DNA from 2 places in the Peribacillus sp. NPDC006672 genome. Region 1 is predicted to be linked to the other one. Evidence: predicted binding sites of a transcription regulator. Region 1 holds the regulator's gene; the other holds the start of a gene.
What was found. Region 1 encodes LexA, which represses DNA repair genes until DNA is damaged. Its sites were predicted from a motif close to CGAACATATGTTCG; they were not measured.
Positions count from the first base shown of each region.

Region 2: the regulator LexA is predicted to act here: its motif matches at 1,121-1,134, upstream of ACQKKK_RS10820 (DUF6434 domain-containing protein).

Region 1 is NZ_JBNNOR010000017.1:1,311-17,741, forward strand. It holds gene sirA (sporulation inhibitor of replication protein SirA) at 1-38, opposite strand, end outside; gene tkt (transketolase) at 333-2,336, opposite strand; gene ACQKKK_RS21505 (DUF896 domain-containing protein) at 2,557-2,790, opposite strand; gene ACQKKK_RS21510 (YneB family resolvase-like protein) at 2,856-3,512, opposite strand; gene yneA (cell division suppressor protein YneA) at 3,532-3,843, opposite strand; gene lexA (transcriptional repressor LexA) at 3,999-4,622, shown strand; gene ACQKKK_RS21525 (LysM peptidoglycan-binding domain-containing protein) at 4,870-5,163, opposite strand; gene ACQKKK_RS21530 (glycoside hydrolase family 73 protein) at 5,176-5,457, opposite strand; gene ACQKKK_RS21535 (hypothetical protein) at 5,789-6,070, shown strand; gene ACQKKK_RS21540 (esterase/lipase family protein) at 6,304-7,896, opposite strand; gene ACQKKK_RS21545 (hypothetical protein) at 8,594-8,809, opposite strand; gene ACQKKK_RS21550 (helix-turn-helix transcriptional regulator) at 8,927-9,151, opposite strand; gene ACQKKK_RS21555 (LexA family protein) at 9,286-9,924, shown strand; gene ACQKKK_RS21560 (hypothetical protein) at 10,112-10,240, opposite strand; gene ACQKKK_RS21565 (N-acetylmuramoyl-L-alanine amidase) at 10,795-11,484, opposite strand; gene ACQKKK_RS21570 (hypothetical protein) at 12,053-12,205, shown strand; gene ACQKKK_RS21575 (hypothetical protein) at 12,193-12,348, shown strand; gene ACQKKK_RS21580 (phosphotransferase family protein) at 12,939-13,859, shown strand; gene ACQKKK_RS21585 (CotD family spore coat protein) at 14,067-14,300, shown strand; gene ACQKKK_RS21590 (GNAT family N-acetyltransferase) at 14,487-14,720, opposite strand; gene ACQKKK_RS21595 (DMT family transporter) at 15,472-15,801, shown strand; gene ACQKKK_RS21600 (DMT family transporter) at 15,827-16,174, shown strand; partial or broken gene ACQKKK_RS21605 (DUF817 family protein) at 16,235-16,431, opposite strand, start outside.
Region 2 is NZ_JBNNOR010000005.1:278,773-283,367, forward strand. It holds gene ACQKKK_RS10815 (NUDIX hydrolase) at 504-923, shown strand; gene ACQKKK_RS10820 (DUF6434 domain-containing protein) at 1,169-1,738, shown strand; partial or broken gene ACQKKK_RS10825 (IS1595 family transposase) at 1,743-1,976, opposite strand; gene ACQKKK_RS10830 (VOC family protein) at 2,688-3,113, shown strand; gene ACQKKK_RS10835 (hypothetical protein) at 3,939-4,595, shown strand, end outside.

The DNA of each region.
Region 1 (16,431 bases):
AATTCATCTTCGATTAAAAAAATTTGATAGGTTCTCATCAGCCAACGCCTCCTAGCATTCCTATTTTGGTCACCAGAACAACTTACCATCAGGATCTTCCATTATTTCCTACCCTTGATGACTTTCCCCTTTAACTGACACATTTAAACGAAAATTATTTATTCTCATTATATATTGACAAACTAAAAAGATATGTTGTTTGCTGGAGAAATTTTTTTCTTTTTTTGTCGAATGGATGACTTCCCAGAGAATAAGAGCACTTTCAACATACAATTAGAAGTTTCGATAAAAAAACTGACACCAAACTAGTTGGTGTCAGTTCCCCATTTCTATTATTTAAGCATTTCTTTAACACGAGCAACTACATTTTCTACAGTGAAACCAAATTCCTCCATGATCTTACCGCCTGGTGCAGAAGCTCCAAAATGATTGATGGCCAATATTTCACCCTCATCACCTGCATAACGATCCCAGCCAAACGGTGAAGCCACTTCGATAGCTAGACGTTTTTTCACGGCTGGATTGATTACACTTTGCTTATATTCTTTAGATTGAGTTTCAAATCGATCCCATGATGGCATGCTGATTACCGAAACATCAATTCCTTCGTTCGCTAAAGCTTTCTGTGCTTCCACAGCCAAGTTCACTTCAGAACCAGTCGCAAGTAGTAATGCATCAGCTTCTTCTTTCTTAGCAGCGGATATGATGTAAGCGCCTTTTGAAACACCTTCATAAGCAGTTTCGGAAGTATGTTTTATTGTTGGCAATCCTTGACGAGTCAGTACAAGGGCTGTTGGTTTATTTGTAGACTCCATAGCCACTTTCCAAGCTGCTGCTGTTTCATTGCCATCAGCCGGACGGATTACCCCTAGGTTAGGCATTGCCCGCAATGATGCTAATTGTTCGATTGGCTCATGTGTCGGTCCGTCTTCCCCTACAGCAATGCTGTCATGTGTGAAGACATACGTTACAGGTAGTCCCATCAGTGCTGCCATTCTTATGGCAGGACGCAAGTAATCAGAAAATACGAAGAATGTACCTCCGTACACTTTTAATCCACCATGAAGGGTCATTCCATTTAAAGCCGCTCCCATAGCGAATTCACGTACACCGAACCATATATTACGGCCACTGTAATTACCAGGTAATAGATCTGTCTCACCTTTGATGGCAGTATTATTAGATCCTGCTAAATCTGCAGAACCACCAATGAAGCTAGGGACCCTTTTGGCAATTGCATTCAATACTTCTCCGCTTGAAGCACGGGAAGCTAATGTTTTTCCTTCTTCATAGACCGGAATTTCCTGATCCCACTCAGCAGGCAGTTCACCTTTGATTGCCTGCTCCAATTGCTGGGCTAACTCAGGGTGTGCTTCTTTGTAATTGTTGAACATTTCATTCCAAGCTTCTTCTTTTTGGGCGCCTGCCTCTACAACAGATTCATTGAAGTGGGAATAAACTTCTTCTGGGACATAGAAATCCTCTTCGAATGTCCATTTATAAGCTTCCTTAGTCAACTTCAGCTCATCTGCACCAAGCGGAGCGCCATGAACAGCAGATTTACCTGAACGGTTTGGTGAACCGTAACCAATAACCGTTTTCACTTCTATTAATGTTGGGCGTGCATCATCGGTTTTCGCTTCTTCAAGCGCTTTGGCAATTTCCTGAAGATCGTTCCCGTCCTCAACGCGAATATATTGCCATCCATATGATTTGAACCGGTTTGCTACGCTTTCACTAAATGATTGACTTAAGTCGCCGTCAAGGGATATATCATTTGAATCATATAAAACGACAAGTCTTCCAAGTTGCAGATGTCCTGCTAATGAAGCTGCTTCTCCAGAAACACCTTCCATTAAATCTCCATCTCCACAAATGCTATATGTATAATGATCGACCACATTATAAGATTCACGGTTATAGCTTTCTGCCAGGTGGCGTTCTGCCATTGCCATTCCGACTGCCATTGCAATACCTTGTCCAAGAGGTCCTGTCGTTGCATCTACCCCAGCGGTATGTCCGAATTCGGGATGTCCGGGAGTTTTACTGCCCCATTGGCGGAAGCTTTTCAAATCATCGATAGTTAAACCATAGCCCGATAAATGAAGAAGGCTGTATAACAGCATAGACCCATGACCAGCTGAAAGAACGAAGCGATCTCTATTAAACCAATCTGGGTTTTTCGGGTTATGATTCATATATTCAGTCCATAATTTGTACGCCATCGGCGCTGCACCCATGGGCATGCCTGGATGGCCGGAATTAGCCTTTTCAATTGCATCAATCGATAATGTACGAATCGTATTGATAGAAAGTGCATCTAATTTATCTAACATATCGTAAAACATCCCTTCTTGTAATGTACCTCTTTATATTATAGTGACCAGCATAATATCACAACTAAAAACACTATTTACGACCCGATATTACAATGTTTTCTGGAAATTAAAGAAGTCCCCTCTTTAGATTAAGCTAAAGAGGAGAATACATACATGAATGCACTCCTTTTTTAATCCTTAAAGCTTAAAATGGAGTGTCATCATAATAGTCCAAGCATTAATGTAAGTTTCTTTTTTCTTTAATATTCTTTATCTTTTGAGGAGTGACGTCATTACCTTCTGGATCAACGACTTTCACGTGCTCCAACGTATCGGACATGGACCGTCTGAATGTTTCCAAATACTCACTTCTTAATTGGGTTTGCTCTTTCGCCTCGACTTCCGTTAAACCTTCAGCCTTTGCCTTTTTAGAAAGTTCATTAATACGGGCTATTTTTTCTTTTGATAGCATAATTTCGCTCCTTCGTAAACTGCGGATATTGTCATGGTATTAAAAAAAAAGCGAAATTACAAGTTCTATGATTGACTTTCCTGTGTATTCAGTTGATGTTCGAGAAAACGCCTGTTCACCGTAGCTTTAGATACATTGTATCCAAAGCCCCTTAAAGTGGCTGCGATTTCTGCAAATGTCAATCCATTGGCCCGGAGTTTAATAATCTCTTCAATGGGAATCTCCATACGTTCCCTTCCAGTAGAATTGCTTTGGTTCTGAAGATTGTTTTGAGGGCGGTAGCCTTTTTCAACGGCTCTTTTCATCCCCCGTTTTATTTTTAGGTTATGTAATTTCCTTTGATATTCTTCTACAATACCGACTATCTGGATGACCATGGCATCCGAATCCGATAACTCTATTTCCCCATCGTGTGAGAGCGTATAAATTTTCACGTCTTCTTTAAGGATGACATGGAAAAGGGCTATTTTGGCATTCCCTCTTCCCAGTCTTGTTTCGTCCTGGATTAATAAAACTTCGGCTTCTTTGGCCTTAAATAGTTCGATCATTTCAAAAATGCCATCCCGGTTTAACTCATAACCGCTTTCCTGCTCTTTTATTATGGAAACAACTTCCATATCCAACTTTTCCGCCAATTTGACTAATTCATCTTCCTGCCTTGCCAATGATGTTTCCTGCGACTCTTTTTCTGTGCTAACCCTACAATAGATTATTGCCTTCATAATACCCTACCTTCACTGCTTACTGCTGACTTGCCAAATTCTGAACAAGTTCTTCCCCTTTAACCGGTATGACAATGACTTGACCAGGTTTAATCGAATCCGCGCTGACCCCATTATGCTCTTCTATCCAACCAATGAATTCTTTTTTTGTCAAATCAGCTTCTTCATATTTTTCGGCAATTCCCCATAGGGTGTCGCCTTTACCTACTTCTATAGAAAGGAAATCTTTTTTTTGATCATTGTCCAATGTACAAGAGAATAAAATTGAAAAGATGAATACTGATCCAGCTAACAGAATAGTATAAACATAATTTTTGTATAATTTTTTCATAAATATCCCTCCAAAGCGAATGTTCGTTCGTATGTTATGTCAAAATTATAATACGAACGTTTGTTTCAGTCAACAACTAAATTCGAACTTATGTTTGTATAGAGTTGGGGGCCATGCTATAATGGAGCAAAGAACATTGGAGAAGAGGTGCACGTATGACTAAACTATCAAAACGGCAGCAAGATATCCTTGATTTCATTAAAGATGAGGTCCGCCAAAAAGGGTATCCACCTTCCGTCCGGGAGATTGGCGAAGCAGTGGGACTTGCATCAAGTTCAACAGTACACGGACATTTATCCCGCCTGGAAAGTAAAGGCCTGATAAGACGTGACCCAACCAAGCCGAGGGCCATTGAAATACTGAACTTGGAGGAAGCGAACAATATCCCCAAAGCTAGTGTCGTGAACGTGCCATTACTTGGAAAAGTAACTGCGGGCATGCCGATAACGGCCATTGAGAACATAGAAGAATACTTTCCGCTTCCCGAAAGCATGGTTCCACATGATGACCATGTATTCATGCTAGAAATCATGGGCGAAAGTATGATTGAAGCAGGAATTCATGATGGAGATTATGTCATTGTGAAACAACAAAGCAGTGCAAATAATGGAGATATCGTCGTGGCCATGACGGAAGATGATGAAGCCACTGTAAAACGATTCTTTAAGGAACCGGATTACATAAGGCTTCAGCCTGAGAACTCAAATATGGAACCAATTATTTTAAGAGATGTTTCGATACTTGGAAAAGTAATAGGCTTATATAGACAAATACATTAAAAGCGCTAACCGCGCTTTTTTTGTTTGTTTAATTTATGTCCGAAATTCTCTCATTATGCATTTGGAAGACTAGGTTTGAAATATTTTTTTAATAGAAGCGTGTTTTCATAGGCGTGTAAACACCTTTTTCATTTATGGCGGTTGATAGGCAAAGTATTGCTTTCTGAATATATGTACTTTAGGAAAAATATGAAACCATAATTCAAATTAATAAAGAGCGAGATAAAATCCCGCTCCCTGTTAATGTTCATTTCACTCTTAATCTTTGGTTCACTTTAATAAGGTTAAGATCGACCAATCCATTCCACTGTTGAATCTGCATTTGCGTAGAACCATATGCTTTTGCAAGCGCAGATACGGAATCCCCTTTTTTGACGATATGATAGACCTCTTCGATGCTTCCATCATATTTAGTTAAATCACTTGTTTCGATTAGGTTCTCCAGTTTTTCTATATATTTCGGATCCGAGGCGTAACCCTCATCGAATATTTCTTTGAGTGCTTTTTTGTAATCTTGTTCTCCAATGATGGCTGTATACAAACTTCTATTCCATTAAGTTCCCTTTACATATAGATTGGCAAGATCTCTTAGACTTTCTTCCCATGTTGGGTATTTTCTGAATTTGTTCCATACTTGAACGGGTGCACCGTTGACATATTCCATTGTTTGTATAATGACTGACTCGCCCTTAAAGTCACCTTTTGTACCGAATATATTCTTTCCTTGATTTGCTAATAAGCTTGTCCCATATCCACTCTCCAAACAAGCCTGTGCAATGACCACAGAAGACAAAATTTTAAATTCCTTTTGAATTTTCTGGGCATATGGAGCAATTTCCTAAATAAACGTTTCCTTGCTCATTAGAACCTCTCCAATATTAGGACTCACTTTCTTAACTGGGTATCTTCCTTCATATCGTATTCTAAACCATGAAAAGGGTGACAGCATGTCCAGCAAAAAAGGTACTGATATTTGGTTAATTGTTTTCACTATGATCAAAAAAAGAAAGCATACATTGAGCGGCTTCACATTGAACTCTGAAAATCTTCGAAACTTGTTGTATCAACTTTCTCTGATCAATCGTTTATATTGCATTAATTAATATGGTATAAATCCTTTGTAAATGGTAAAAATTAATTTTGAAAACTTCTAAGGTGGTGACATTATGGACTTCCCAACCATTCATACAAACTTTTGGGATGCAGTGATAGCCATTCCTACCATCATGACACTTACTCAAATAATTAAGGTCATGTTTCCAATACCTCCAAAATTCATCCCTGCCATCGCTTTGGTTCTAGGCTTATTCATTTCCATTTTCATCAGCCATCGACATCATTTGGTTGCAGGAATTTTCATGGGCTGGTTTTATGGCTATGCAAGCATAGGCAACTATGCTGCTCTCAAAACTAGTATTTTGACTTATAGAGAATCTTATCAAAAGTAGGATTAAACTATGCAGGATAGCACACGCCTGAGGTTCATCAATCTTATTATTGCAGGAGACCAATCTAGCTTATATACCCATCGATCACGCTTTTATATAAATACCTATTTGGCAATTACGGCCCGGCTTTTTCCTTATGAATCAACATAACCCAAGTAAACCAATTCACACCTCCTCACATTTCAACCTAAAAAAACCTCTCAATTAAGAGAGGGATTTTTTGGTGATTTTCACTACTTTTCAATATAGACCGAACGAATCAGCGTACGGGTTCTTTCAGTGCCATTCACGCTTTTTTCCTTGACGTCAATTGTTACATTATAAACACCTGATTTAGGCACTTCTGGAAGGGAACCCGAAAAATTTTCGGTATCCATTTCCTGAATTGTGCTTTTTTCACTAATTTCTTTCCCGCTTTCATCTATTAGATGAACCAGAAATGTTGTGCTGATTGGCCTTTTTTTATCATTCATCGGATTCTTAATTATAAATTTAGCATCTTTTTGCTTAACTTTTCCAGCCATACTTAATGTAATTGGATTCTTTTCGTTAAATTGTGCCGTGAAAAGGAATGCATCTTTTGGTGATTTAGTCTTCATTCGCACTCTCCAGTCACCAATTTCAAGTTTATTCCCATTAAATGTTTGTATGGTTGCACCATTAAAAAAGGAAGTTTGATTTTTTGCAGATTGAACTTTTAAGGAAGGTGTATACTTTTTATTAGATGGAGAAATCAATTCAACCTCGACATCATTTGAGGCAGTGTATATGGTTATATCACTTGGAGCTGCTTCATTTACATGGAAACTTTGTTCGTTCCAGACATTTTGTTGCAGGACATCTCCCAGGACAGTTTGCGAGAGAGCGGTTGTGATGACATCATCTTCAACGTTTTCTTTATTATTGAGATTTAAACCAGGAATCCCAGCAATAGAAGTACTTCTTAAATAGGGTTCAATCCTTGAAAATACGGCTGAGCCTAATCGAATATTGTCGTGATCATAGTTTGGATCCGTAAATAAATGTGACGCGTAGGGTATTTTTGTACTCCATACATTCACTAAACCATCATTATCTCCATATGAAGATAAATATTGTCCACCCATTGATAAAGCGGAAAGAACCGGCCCTCTATTCATACCGGCCACGGTGAAATACATATTTTTCCGGGAGTTAGCATGGTTATCCGTGACAGAACGAAACTCCGCCATTTTACCAACTTGTAAAGAATAAGTTCCTTCATCTTTTTGGCCCAATAAGGAACCAAGCCAGCCCGCATACCAGCTATATGCCAAATCAGCCAGGTTGGAACCGTGATGAGGGGAAGCTAAAGTGATGACCCTTCCAACATATTGGTGTGCTCCAAAGTGTACTAAAGCCGCTTGGGTGTCTGGCCCCCCTTTGCTATGAGCTATAATATTTACTTTTTCGCCCCCGAAATGGTTACTGATTTCTGCAAGCATTTGAGCTAGCAGCCTTCCATTAGCATATTGGCTCACTGATCCATTTCCAGCAGAATCGTAAAGCTGCACAAAAACCGTTTGGTAGCCCGCTTCATATGCCTTGGTATACATATCATTGACACCGTGATATTCCGTTTCACCGTACCAGCTGGCTGAATTGCCATTTTTCCCTTGGACAAATACGATTGGTGGTTTATTTGTGTCAAGATTGGGAGGGGTACTTCCCAGAAACCAATCCCCTGGGTTGAAAGTTTCGGATGGCGGCTTCAATTTTCCCGCTGAGGAAAAGTTCGGCTTTGCTATAATTAATATGGTTAGTATGAGGACAAGAAAAACGACATATTTGATTACATTCCTTTTCATTTGTTATTCTCCTCCTATATCCCAAGGTATTTTTTCGAATTCACCTAATTATCAATGCCCTCCTTTACGGGTCTTCTATATCATTCATTAGTTTATATTTGTACTTTTTCCTGCCATTACCTGCTAACTTCATAAAAGATGGGAGAAAAAAACTAGAAGAAAAATTTATGTATAGAGATAAAGTATGAAGATTTCCTTGAATTCATTTATTAATTCAGGCTTTTTCATTTTTGAAGATGTTCATGAAGATGAAAAGCCGATTTAGTTTGATGCATACATGAGTTTATCTGGCTCACATCACTTCATGAACAATTGGGCTGCAGAAGAAATTATGAAGGATATCCTTATAGCGATTGCTAGTAAACACGAAGAAAAAAAGAAAACAAGCCCTTCTCCTGCAAAGGATAGAGGGCTTGACTTTTTTTGACCGCATTATTAATTTTTCCGTCGAATATTCCACTGTTCAATTGCCCCTAATCATGTTGTTTTGAAATCCGTCCTTTTCAAGAAATAAATCGATTTGAAAAAAGTCTTTCACAGCAATTGGCTGTCATAATAGAATCCCAGTAACAATCGGTTATTTTTTACAAAAAAATCCATATATTCAACTTAGATCGCTGTCATGAACCTCCATCGAAATACATTTCCATAAAAACAACAACAGCATGCCGATTGGGATTTTGGATTATTAACTCCGTTAAGCACTTCCCCCTCCCCCATCATACCTGTATTTCACCCTGAGAACTGGATAATTGATTTCAGTGATAAGTTCGTCCTTTCGATTGTACAGTTTGAATACACCGTCGTGTATGATAATATCCTCAATGAACTCTCCACGAATTTCCTTTCCAATCGCAAAGGTGCTAACGACAACTCCTACTGCAACTTCAATAGACCTAATTTCTCTTTCCACTTTTTTCACCTTCTTTCCATTCTCACATGAATCATCTTAACCATGAACTTGTCCCTTGGCAGGTTAGGATTACTATTGATAAGATTTTTCATTCCAGGAATGGCTTCTCTTGAACCTTCAGCTACATTTGAAGTGTAGATGAGGGTCAAAAAAAATGATATCGTCGATGGAGAATCCTACACATTCAGCGAACATATACGCCTTATCGATTCGCAAAGGAATCTTATATTGCTCATAGTCAATGTAGGTCCTCTTGGCCATTTTTAGCACTTTAGCCATTTCCTCTTGGGTTAACCCTTTATACTTCCTCGCTTGTTTAAGTGTGAACTTAACATTTGTCATACCTTGTCACCACCTATCTAAAAAAATAATATCACACTTGAAGTATAGTTACCAACGATTTTTTGTAAAATTCACGCACTTTAAGTTTACTCACTTTCACTCATAGTGTATATTCAAGTTAGAGGTGAAGAAATATGCACATTGGTGAAAGGATTAAAATGTTAAGAAAAGAAAGAAAAATGACACAAGAAGATTTGGCAAACATATTAAAAGTGGCCCCAACGGCAGTATCAGCATGGGAATCCGGACGGAATAAACCTTTAATGGATAAATTAAGCATGATATCCACATGCTTCGAAATCCCGCTATCCCACCTCATTGAAGGAGCACCTATCATTAGAAATAGTCCTGCAATGGAATTTTTAAACGAAAAGAATGTCAGATTAATTGGTGTCTATGGAAATATACCTGCCGGAGAGCCTGATTTTACCAACGAATATATAGAAGCATATATGCCGACTTTAAATTCCATGCTAAAATCGAATAAGGAATATTTTTTCCTGAGAGTAAAAGGCAACAGCATGAACAAAGAATTCAGTGACGGATCATTGATCCTCGTTGAAAAAACAACTTATGTCGACAGCGGAAAAATTGGTGTGGTCTTAGTAAATGGTCACGATGCTACAGTCAAAAAAGTGAATATAAATGAAGAACTCATCACACTCATTCCCTGCAGTACGGATCCTTTTTATGAAGAAAAAACCTATCATATCAAAAATGATAGAGTCCGAATTTTAGGAAAAGTGGTACAGGCCATTAAAATATACGATTAGTACCAATCTCTAGGGTTTCATTAGCAAATTAGTGAAAAGCTATAATACATAGATTAATTCAATTCGTTCAGTCAAACATTTATCCACTTATACATATTAGGTACAAGCCATTATGGTTTGTGCTTTTTAATATTATTTTTTATTGATTGAATGCATTCGTCAACTAACTTCGCCCAGGACGCTTTTTTCAATCTCCTTGCTTTTTATGCAGACTAAACCATTTCGTCAACCCAAGCCAAGGTGCTCCGTTATTTTTCCCAGTAAATGTTCCACCAAATAAGAAAAAACCTTCTGTATTTGGAAATCTAATTTTCATTTTTCCATTCTCCTTTGCCCTTACTTTTTATTCTTTGGTTCACAACTCCATATAAGAATCGTATAATGGGATGATAAGTATTTGCCTCTGTAGCTCTAGCAGGGAAGAGCGCCGGAAAACATTGTAGCCACCGGGTCGCAAGGTAAGGGTTTCAGAAGCACCGAAAAGCAAATAAGCTGAGGCAGGTGGAATTCCAGCCGGTGAAAATCCGTAGGGAAGCGTGTTCTCCCCTAACCTATGCTTACGAAAGGAGTGCGGGTTCGAATCCCGTCAGAGGCTTGTTTCCATGATGAACTGCGATTTATATATACTGCCAAGCCAGGCTTGATGATTAAGAATGGCTACGCCTATTGATCTCCCCTTGTATCACCGGTTATAAAAGTAAAAATGGCTTGTCCTTCCATAAAAACATTTTCAATATATTCACAAAGGTTTCCGCCAATATTGAAAGAATGGCGGAAATGGGAAAAGTCCCTCTCTTTTTAGAGAAGGACTTTCTGCGTGATGTGCTTTCTGGAAGTTATAAATAATTTAACCAGTCAATTATTAATTATTCATTTCACCCGCAATTTCTGGTCTACGGTAATGGTGAACTGGCTGTCAAGATCGTTCCAATCTTTAATTTGCTGAACTGTACTGCCATAGGCCCGGCTTAAGGAGTATACGGTGTCTCCACTAACGACTGTATGGTATACCGCTGTAATTTTCTTGGTAAGATTGAAGCATTTAACTATACCGTTTACATGTCCGCGAGCCAGTGTTTCGATAAAGGATGCCATTTTTAATTTGGCTGCGTCATTGACATTATCGATAAATCCATTTTCAGTCAGGAGTGCGGGCATGTCCGTTTCACGGAGCACATGTAAATCGCCTGTTTTTTGTCCCCTGTCTTGGAAGTTGATAAGCTTCATGACCTCTGAATGAATATGATCTTGATACGTTTTCGTTACCTGGTTGGTTGACGTATAAACGTAATCCTCATACCCAGTCCCTCCCCCAGCATTAATGTGGATGGAGAGGTAGAAGTCAGCTCCCCAAGAATTCGCTTGATTCGTCCGATCGTCTAAAGAGGGGTACGTATCTTGGGGCCTGCTCATTTTTACAGAAACGTTATTATATTCTATTAATAACATGTCTTTGATTCTAGTTGCAATGGATAAAGTTAAATCCTTTTCTCTCAATCCATTACCCACCGATCCTGAATCCGTACCTCCGTGGCCGGGATCAATAAATATTTTTACCATTTCACTCACCTCTATTAATCTTATGTTGCGCATTAACAAATGCCTGTACACATAACTACCGGATTAAAGAAATTTCATTTTATAATAATATAGAATTCTATATTTCGGATGCCTCGATTAACACGAAATGATGCACTCCTTCTCCCCTTTCGTTCCCAAAAAAATACACCCCTAAAGGTGTTTATGGCATTATATTATGACATTCACCCAATGAACGAGAATTTTTTGACTTCTTGAAAAAGCTTTCTTCTATTATTTTACTTTGGTAAGTCAAACAATAACTTAGATTAAATAAAGGTTCCATAGTACATGGAATTCACTAACCAGGTTTTTAAGGATGCTGATACATGAAAGAAATTAAGGGTTTGGATAATGTTATTTACCGTGACCTAATCCCGTGAAATGGACTTTTATTCAAATTTATAAAAAAAGATATCGACTTCATTCATACTTTCGTTGAAGGGGATTTCATTACAAAATCAATCACGTCAACTTCTATGGTTATTGGAAAAAAATCATCTGACTTTTACCAATAGAACAAACAACACAAAAACAAAGGTTTTATAAAATGGCATGGTGTGGGGAAACGGTGAATTATGAAGGGGAAGTCGATGATATCCATTATCTTGCATCATTGAATCCTTTGATGTCATCGGAACGGCAATCGATATCACCGAAAAAAAAAGAAGTGAAAGCAGAATTCGAGAATTGGAAAAATTAGAGAGAGCAGGTGAATTGGTGCTGGAATATCCCATGAAATCCGAATCCTTTGACTTCTTTAACCAAATCATTAGTGAACGGATACATAATGCAAGCATCCAAGAATATCTTGAGATCATGATGGTGGAACTGGATAGGGATTAATAACAACGGTAATGAATTTATGTTTATAGCAAAACCTGATGAAACCATGAAAATCAGTAGAAACAATATTAACTCCATCATATCGAATATCATTAAATTCATGGAACTACAGTGAAATTTAAGGCACCCGGATTATTTTTGAATCCAAACAACCTCCCTTAAGGCAGTATGTGATCAAAACCTAATGAAACAGGTGTTTATTAACCTTATACAAAACTATATTGAATCAACTGATGAAGAAGTGATGACATAAAATTCTTTTTAAACGTCAATGGAGAAAAATTGATAAATGTTTAAAACGAATGTAAAACTGTCCTTTATTCCCATTTGCTGTCTTTCCACTCATTTAAGCTGCTTAATAATCTATATTAGACTGGTTTTGGGCCAACAGCAGCTGAAAATTCCTTTTCGCAATTGCATCCCGTAAAATATGGATTCTTCTTTCCCTATTGTGCTATTTTTTTCTCTTTTTTTGGTGGGTACTTCTTAAAAGAAGAAAAAAAAGTGTTTGAACGCTAATATTGATATCCCATCTATAATGTGAACTTAAACGCCTGAACATTGTCCGGGATTTTAAAAGGAGAAGACGTATGAAAAATGAATTTGGTAAGTTTGAACAATTGGTTCAAAAGTTGGATCCAGGCATCAAACTCATTCGCGCATGGGAATTAAAAGGCGGAATTTCTGCTCAGGTGACAGGACTTGAAATTTTACAATCTACAGGGAGGATAATAAGGATAATCGCTCGTCAGCATGGTGTTAATGACTTGAAACGGAATCCGAATATTGCGGCAGATGAACACAAGCTCTTAGGGATATTGAAGGCTGCTGGTTTGCCTGTACCGAAGCCTTATTACATCGAGCAATCCTGCGAGGTTTTTTCCAAGCCATGTATACTTATCGAGTTTATTGAGGGCAAGCCAGATTTTACCCCCTCAAATCTTAATGATCATATCTTACAATTGGCAATCAATCTAGCAAAAATCCATCATGTTGATTGTGCAAAGCTACCTTTATCTTTCCTCCCTAAACTAGAAAATTCATATGGGGAAATGTTAGATATTAAAGATGGGGTAATCCTGGACGAAACCTTAAATCTGAGCTTGATTAGAGATTTGTTAAAATCATACATGCCATTACACCCAATGAATAAGGAAGTGATCCTTCACGGTGATTATTGGCCTGGAAATATATTATGGAAAGAAGATAAACTAGTTTCTATAATTGATTGGGAAGACTCAGGCTTAGGGGACCCTTTGGCTGACCTTGCCAATAGTCAACTCGAGATTTTATTTCATTTTGGAATGGACGCAATGAGTGACTTCACCATTCAATATAAAACCATGATGCCGGAGTTGAATTTTACAAACTTACCCTTCTGGCAATTATTTGCCGCATTACGGTTATCTGATTTTCCTGAATGGGGCTTCGAAAAAAGCAAGGAAAATAGCTGGAAGAAAATACACAAGTCATTTGTTCGTCAAGCAATTAACCAAATTCGTTTAAATTAATGTTTATTCAATTTTTTTAAAATGAATGACAGATCTGATATGCCCATGAACTTTTGATAAAGGCATTTATACCAGTCCCTTTATCAACTTTTTTCATAAACTAACAATGACTACCAAAAAAATCCAGGAGGTGTTTAAATGTATAATAAGCCCTGGGGGCATCCGAAAGGCGGTCAATGTCCACCACAATATTGCCCACCTCACAGAATGCCTACTCAGTATAATCCACCTCAAATCTCCCCGCCAAAGCAATATGTTAAAACTAATGTCATTAACACTGTGATTCCGGTTTTTCACCCGACACATACAACTACCGTGAATAAACATTTCACGACATATATACCGCATACCCGAAGTATCGTGAAAGAGTGTTATACCCAAAGCTTTGTTTGCGGAGTTCCTCAATCCCCCAGTTTTTCGAGGAGAATGTTAAGATATTAATTTAAAAAACCCCGAATCGGGGTTTTTTGTTAATTACTTCCATCAATCTTTGGGAATTGACATTCAAAGGATTTACAACTGTCTAAATGCAAACTCCCTATATTTTTTAAAGTGTTGTTTTTTATAAAACTCTTTTGCATCAGTGTTTTCAAACCAATAATCCAGTTCGATTAAATCTATATCATTCTATTTCGCAATTTCATATATCTCATTCATTAGTTTTTTACCGTAACCTTTTTGGGTTTGACTTTCAGCGATACTAAGCTGATGCACATATACTGATTTATATTCATTTTTAAAAGCACTTTCTGGATAATTTTTAATTTCAATCCATGCGTAACCGATCGGTTCTTCATGTTCTTTTAAAAGAAGAAAAACAAAACTTTTGTTTTCAACCAAACTTTTGAAAGTTTCTTTCATTGCACTATAATTATATTCCTTAAAATACTTAGGAATAGTTTCGCATGCAGGCTGTGGACATTTTGATTTAATTTTGCAATTACTTCATGATCCCGGGTTTGACTAACATACATAATAATCCCCCTGTCTATACAATAACATGGTTTATTGAAACTGCATGTCTGACATCTGAAATCGCCTTATTGAAACATTCTTTATTTATTATAAATTCCATGAAAGAAGTTCACCCCATCATAATCATTTAATGAACTTGATTCGGCAAAATTCCTAAAAATTCCTGTTTGACTTTCTTATATTGCGAGCTTTGCAAAAGAAAAGATCAGCCCAATGGCATTCGATATAAAGAAAAGTCACGCAGGCAATGCATATTCACTTAATCTTTCTGATATACGAGATGGCCCATCAAATGTAGAACAACTAGAGTAATGGATGCGCTTGGCAGCAACCCTGGTATTATTCAATATAGGAAATATCTTGACGTTTTTTATGACTCATTCAATGTTGCTAAAGATTCAAAAACATAAAGGAAGTTTGTTCTCATTATTATCCGAACTGCTGTTAAGCAATCTGAAGTGGCTTATAATATGAATTTTAAATAGGATAAGCTTAATAATATTGTGGAACAGAATAAGATATATCCTGAAACGGTAAGAATTATTAGACTGGATATAGGTGGTTTTAGTTTAATATGGGGCCTTTGGATATTAAGATGCTTGGGGAAGAAAAAATGAAAGGATTGGAGGAGTTCATCTTGAATCCATATGCTTATTTGGCAATAGCCATCATAAGTGAAGTATTTGGCAGCTCAATGTTAAAAGTATCAAACGGATTTAAAAAGTTATTCCCTTCAATTGGTGTTGTAATTGGAATGGGTTTGGCTTTTTATTGCCTGTCTTTATCTCTTAAAACAATTCCACTTGGAACGGCTTATGCTATATGGTCAGGAATAGGTACTGCTTTAACTGCTTTAGTGGGAGTTATCGTTTATAAAGAAAACTTTAACCTGAAAAAATTTTTAGGTTTAGCCCTAATCATTGGAGGAGTGGTTGTATTGAAACTCTCCAGTGGAGGCGCTCATTAACATTTTGAAAAACGGAGGTAATAATATGAAAGGATACATAGCTTTAGGAATATCAATCATAAGTGAAGTATTTGGCACGACCATGCTTAAGTTATCTGAAGGATTCACCCATTTATTCGCTTCATTTGGGGTCATTATTGGATTTGGAATAGCATTTTATTGCTTATCCATATGTCTTATAACAATTCCGTTAAGCTTGGCATATGCCATTTGGGCAGGAATTGGCACAGCTTTAACTGCATCAATAGGTGTACTAATATGGAATGAACCATTTAGTATCATTACGATGGGTGGCTTGGTATTAATCATTGGTGGAGTAGTTTTACTAAACGCTTCCCACACTACCAAACCTGCAGAAGAATCGTCAAACTAATGGTTTGACGATCCCCCCTCCCCCGAGCTGCTCCTTAAAATAAATTGAACTCAATGGCTATTAGAATTCCTTGTAGAATTCCCTATTCACCTTGTTCATTTGTAAACGATCTTCTTTTAAATGTTTCAAAAGTGCAACAATCATAAAGCTGACAATAACAAGCAATAACCAGGAGCTGATTTTTCCGATATGAACAATTTCCCATTGCAGCTGTTGGTTTGGGTATTGCCAAGCCCCAAAAAATGTTGCAATATTTT
Region 2 (4,595 bases), on a different contig from region 1:
TCGCAAAATCACGTTCCTTGTCCTCTTTAAAATAAATGAGTTTCCTGGACTTTTCAGGTAGCTCCTTTTCATAGTTATGCTTCACGAATTCAAGATACCGAGCATCCTCATCATTATCAAATAGAACCTGGAACTGAAATGAGATAGTTTGGCATTACAGTCGTCCAGATGAATCCAATCGTTTTACCGTAATGCAAGATATTTGGAATATCGGTGATATGGTTCCATTAACGGAATACCAATTAGCAAAAAAATTATAACTGGTACTAGACAAAAGGGACGTTTATTTGTTTACCTTACTCTTTCAACAAAATTAGTATTATGTTGAAAGAGTGGATTTTAATGATTTGTTCCTTTTTTTAAAATATTACGAAAAAGTTATATATTTCCATGGTATGCTTTTAATAAATAAATAGGGAGTTGTGGATATGATTGGTGATCAATCAAAATAAAGATGTTTTAATTTACAATAGTTTGTTTAACTCTGACTAATAAGAAAAGGAGTGTTGAATTTGAACCGCGTTGATGTTGTGTATACACTTTTATTTACAGAGGATACCAATAAGATTTTAGTGGTCCTAAATAAAAAAAATAACACTTGGTCCTTACCAGGAGGAGCAGTTGAAGCAAATGAGACTCTAAAAGAAGCAGCCATCAGAGAAGTAAAAGAAGAAACGGGTTATGATGTGAAGGTAAACGATATTATTGCATTAAATGAAGCATTTATAAATGAAAATCATATATATTTTATAATGTTTGAAGGGCAAGTTCTAAAATCACCTGAACAAATTCCGAAGGAAAAAGACATTTTAAGAGTTGAATGGGTAGATTTAGAAGAAGCAGATAGATTAATGCCTTATTATCCAGAAGGAATATCAAAACTAATTAACAATCCCGGAGCAAGATATACTTTCCAAGAATAATAAAATACTATTCGTGTTAGCCTTTATTATTACTATGAACAGCGCAAAATTAAAATTAAACGAATTTCTTATGAAAATAAAGGGGCAAGAAAGTATAATCGTTCCTAAGATGATATGTTCACGAATAAAAGTTGTTTGAAGAAAAGGTTGTTTTCGTAAAGTTTGTTGCTCTTTAATATAATAAAATTTGATTATCGAGAACAAATGTTCTATGTTGTGAATTTCTATATATGGAGGTGTTATGAATGAGACCTAAACTTACAAAAGAAATTAGTATTCCGGATTTTAAAGATTTTTATTGGTTAAAAGAAGAATTGCAATCATTTTGTAGAGAAAAGGGAATTAGTGCATCTGGCTCTAAAATAGAGATTTCAGAAAGAATTGAAACATTTATTCGGACAGGAGAGATAAAAAAACCACAAAGAAATGCAAAAGCTAATAATAAACCTCGAACTAACAGTGAACTAAGTCTTGATACAGTTATTACGGAAAATCATCGTTGTAGTCAAGATGTAAGAGCCTTTTTCAAGACAGTAATTCCAAAATTTCATTTTTCTACCTATATCCAAAACTACTTTAAAAACAATATTGGAAAAACGTATCGTGATGTTGTAGATGATTGGTATGAAGAAGAAAAACGTAAGAAAGACCCATCATACCAGAAGAAAATTGCCCCTCAGTTTGAATACAATCAATTCACTCGTGATTTTTTCTCGGACTCAAAAAATAATGGGAAGAGTCGTACAGAAGCGATTGAAGCTTGGAATAAAATTAAGAAACTCCCTGGAAGTAACAAATATATATCTGAAAATTAGTCTTTTAAGTAGCTTTTAATATCTTTACTGTAAATTGATTTGATTTTCGACAGGCGGAAATAAGCATTTGTTTGACACGTTGATCAAATGCTATTTGTTTTCCATTTTTAAGCCAGCGAATCCAATAGAGGGAGTTATCTAAATACTTTGTTGCAACTCCTTGGAATCGTTCCATCCACTGTTTTAAGCGATTATGAAAATTGCTGACGTGTTGTAAGTGGTAAATACCTTTCTTTACACGTTGTTTTAGTCGATTGGTCATATCATTAAACGATTTCCAGTAATCATTACATAGATAAGGTTGTCTTGAACTTATTTTCCGTTTCGTTTTACAGATGTGCTTACGCAATACCGATACTTTTAGCGTGGTGGCTTAGAAAATTAAATCGCTCTTTGTTTGTAAGACCCTTACCAGGCATATTAGCCGTTCTAGTTTCAAATATTTTGTTTTACATTTGTTTTGTAACATCAGAGGATTTGAGGGAGCAGCATTTGGAATACTAGCTTTCTTTTTACTTTTCTTTGCAATTGTGGCTTCTATTATAGGGGGTAGAAACAAGGCGTACAGAGCTAATTCATTTAGTTCGAATTCGATTATATCTTCATGGCGGTAAGGTAATTCTACTTTTAGGTGAAATTAGTACCTGATCCCCTGCTGTTTTAAAGATTGTTTTCACATGACTACTTGAAGTGTGGATGATAGCTGTTAAAAAATCAAATTTTTCTGATAGCCATCTATAAAATAGAGTTCATGTTTGGCCGTTTAATCATTAAACGTAGGACAGCCAATCTGTGATAAGTTATTTATTTGACGAACATATGTTCCTTGTTGTAAAATATAATTATGGGTAATAATGGTATAGTGGGTATTGCGACTGACAAGTTCAAAGGAAACATGGAAGTTACCCATGCCGTGTAAAAAAAATTAGAACAAAAGGAGCTTTTAATTATGACTATGAGATTGTCTCCCTATTTAATGATGAACGGAAATGCGAAGGAAGCGATCCAATTTTACGAAAAAGCATTGGATGCGAAAGTACTTTTTAAACAAACTTTTGGAGAAATGCCTGAAAACCCGGAATTCCCTTTATCTGAAGAAGCAAAGGAACTTGTGTCACACGCAATGTTAAAGGTTGGAGAAACGGACCTCATGTTTTCAGATATGTTTCCGGGTCAAACCAGTCAAACTGGAGATCAAGTTACGATCTGTATTTCAACTAACGATATCGAAGAATCAAAACGAATTTTTGATTCCTTGTCGCAAGACGGACAAGTGAAAATGCCGCTCCAGGAAGCATTTTTTAGCCCTGCATATGGGATAGTATCAGACAAATTCGGTATTACCTTTCAAATTTACACAGAGGCTCATCAATGAATTTTCTCTAGGAAAAAATAGCCCCAAGCTTAAGTGGCTGTTTTTGGCATCTTAGTTGCAACAGAACTCAATTATTGAAAAATCCCAATTTCTCATTGTAATCACTGAGAGATTGGGATTTTTAATGTGGAATATCCCTTAGCGTGCATATTAAAAGCTTCCCTTATTAATGAATCATAACACCATAAGGAGTCCCGCAAGTAATACGAGGATTCACAACAATAATTTTCATGTATGAAGAGAAGACCATATTTATGCATAATGTAGGCATTCAGAAAGGGAATTGTTATTAAATCCCAAAATTCCCCTTGCAGTAAACACTCTTCACACTGTCCCTGTATGCTTCCCTTGAATGGCGCCGTTTTTAATCTGATTAACTAATATAACTGCCTAATAATCGAAAACCATTATTTGTGTCATGTTTTAGAAAGGAAGGAAGATATCGTTAATTATTCTTTGGCATCTTAAATTATGATACCTTTTCGTTATCCTTCTGTGATATCTGTCATCTATTCTTTAACTGTTTGTTATTTGTATAGGAATTAGCTATGCTATTATTTAAAATATTAGCATACTACAAGTCAAATAGGATGTAACAAATTACTGAGGGTACAGGCAGTGCTAGATAAATTCTTCCTAATGAGCATGTAACCTTTAAAAACGAGAAAAAGCAGTCTTTAATTTACTCATTCATATCATTGATCGTTTAGAAAATATATACACTTCAATTAAAGTCGGTTTAAATCGTTCATTTTTTTCTATTAATAGGCTAATATTACTCAATTTAACATTGCTTGACGTAATAAGATGGAAAGGGGGAACTTTGTGAACACAGATCAAGCTTTCGACCTGTTAAGGGATGCAGGTGTTACAGAAAGTAGTAATATTCAAACTGTTCGACGTTGGCTGCGTGAAGGTAAGATTAAATACGAAGGAGGAAACGGGAAAAGAAAAACTGGATATATTCTGGATGATACAGACCAAGCTTTCGACCTGTTAAAGGATGCAGGAATAACAGAAAGCAGTGGTATTCAAATTGTTCGACGTTGGTTACGTGAAGGTAAGATTAAATACGGGGGAAACGGAAAGAGTAACACTGGATACATAATCGATGACACAGCCTCAAGGCTGGCTATAAATAATGATATTATAGATCAAAATAAGGACGAAATCATACACCGATTAAAATTAAAAATACAAGCTCAAAATAAGCATATAGAAGGAATTGAGGAACTTAATGAGACTGCAAAAAAAATATTAATTCAGCAAAGGGATATGTTTAAAAAGGAAGTAGTCATTCTAAAGAATGAAAAAAGTGAATTACAAAATGAAACAAAGGATTTAATAAAAGAAAATATTGAATTACGTAATGAATTGATAAAAGTAAAAGGCAACAAAAGAGACAATTACAATTACGGCTCCGCTGCTCAATCAAATGATTATAGTAAAAAATTAGGGCTTTCAAAAATGGCGAGTAATAAA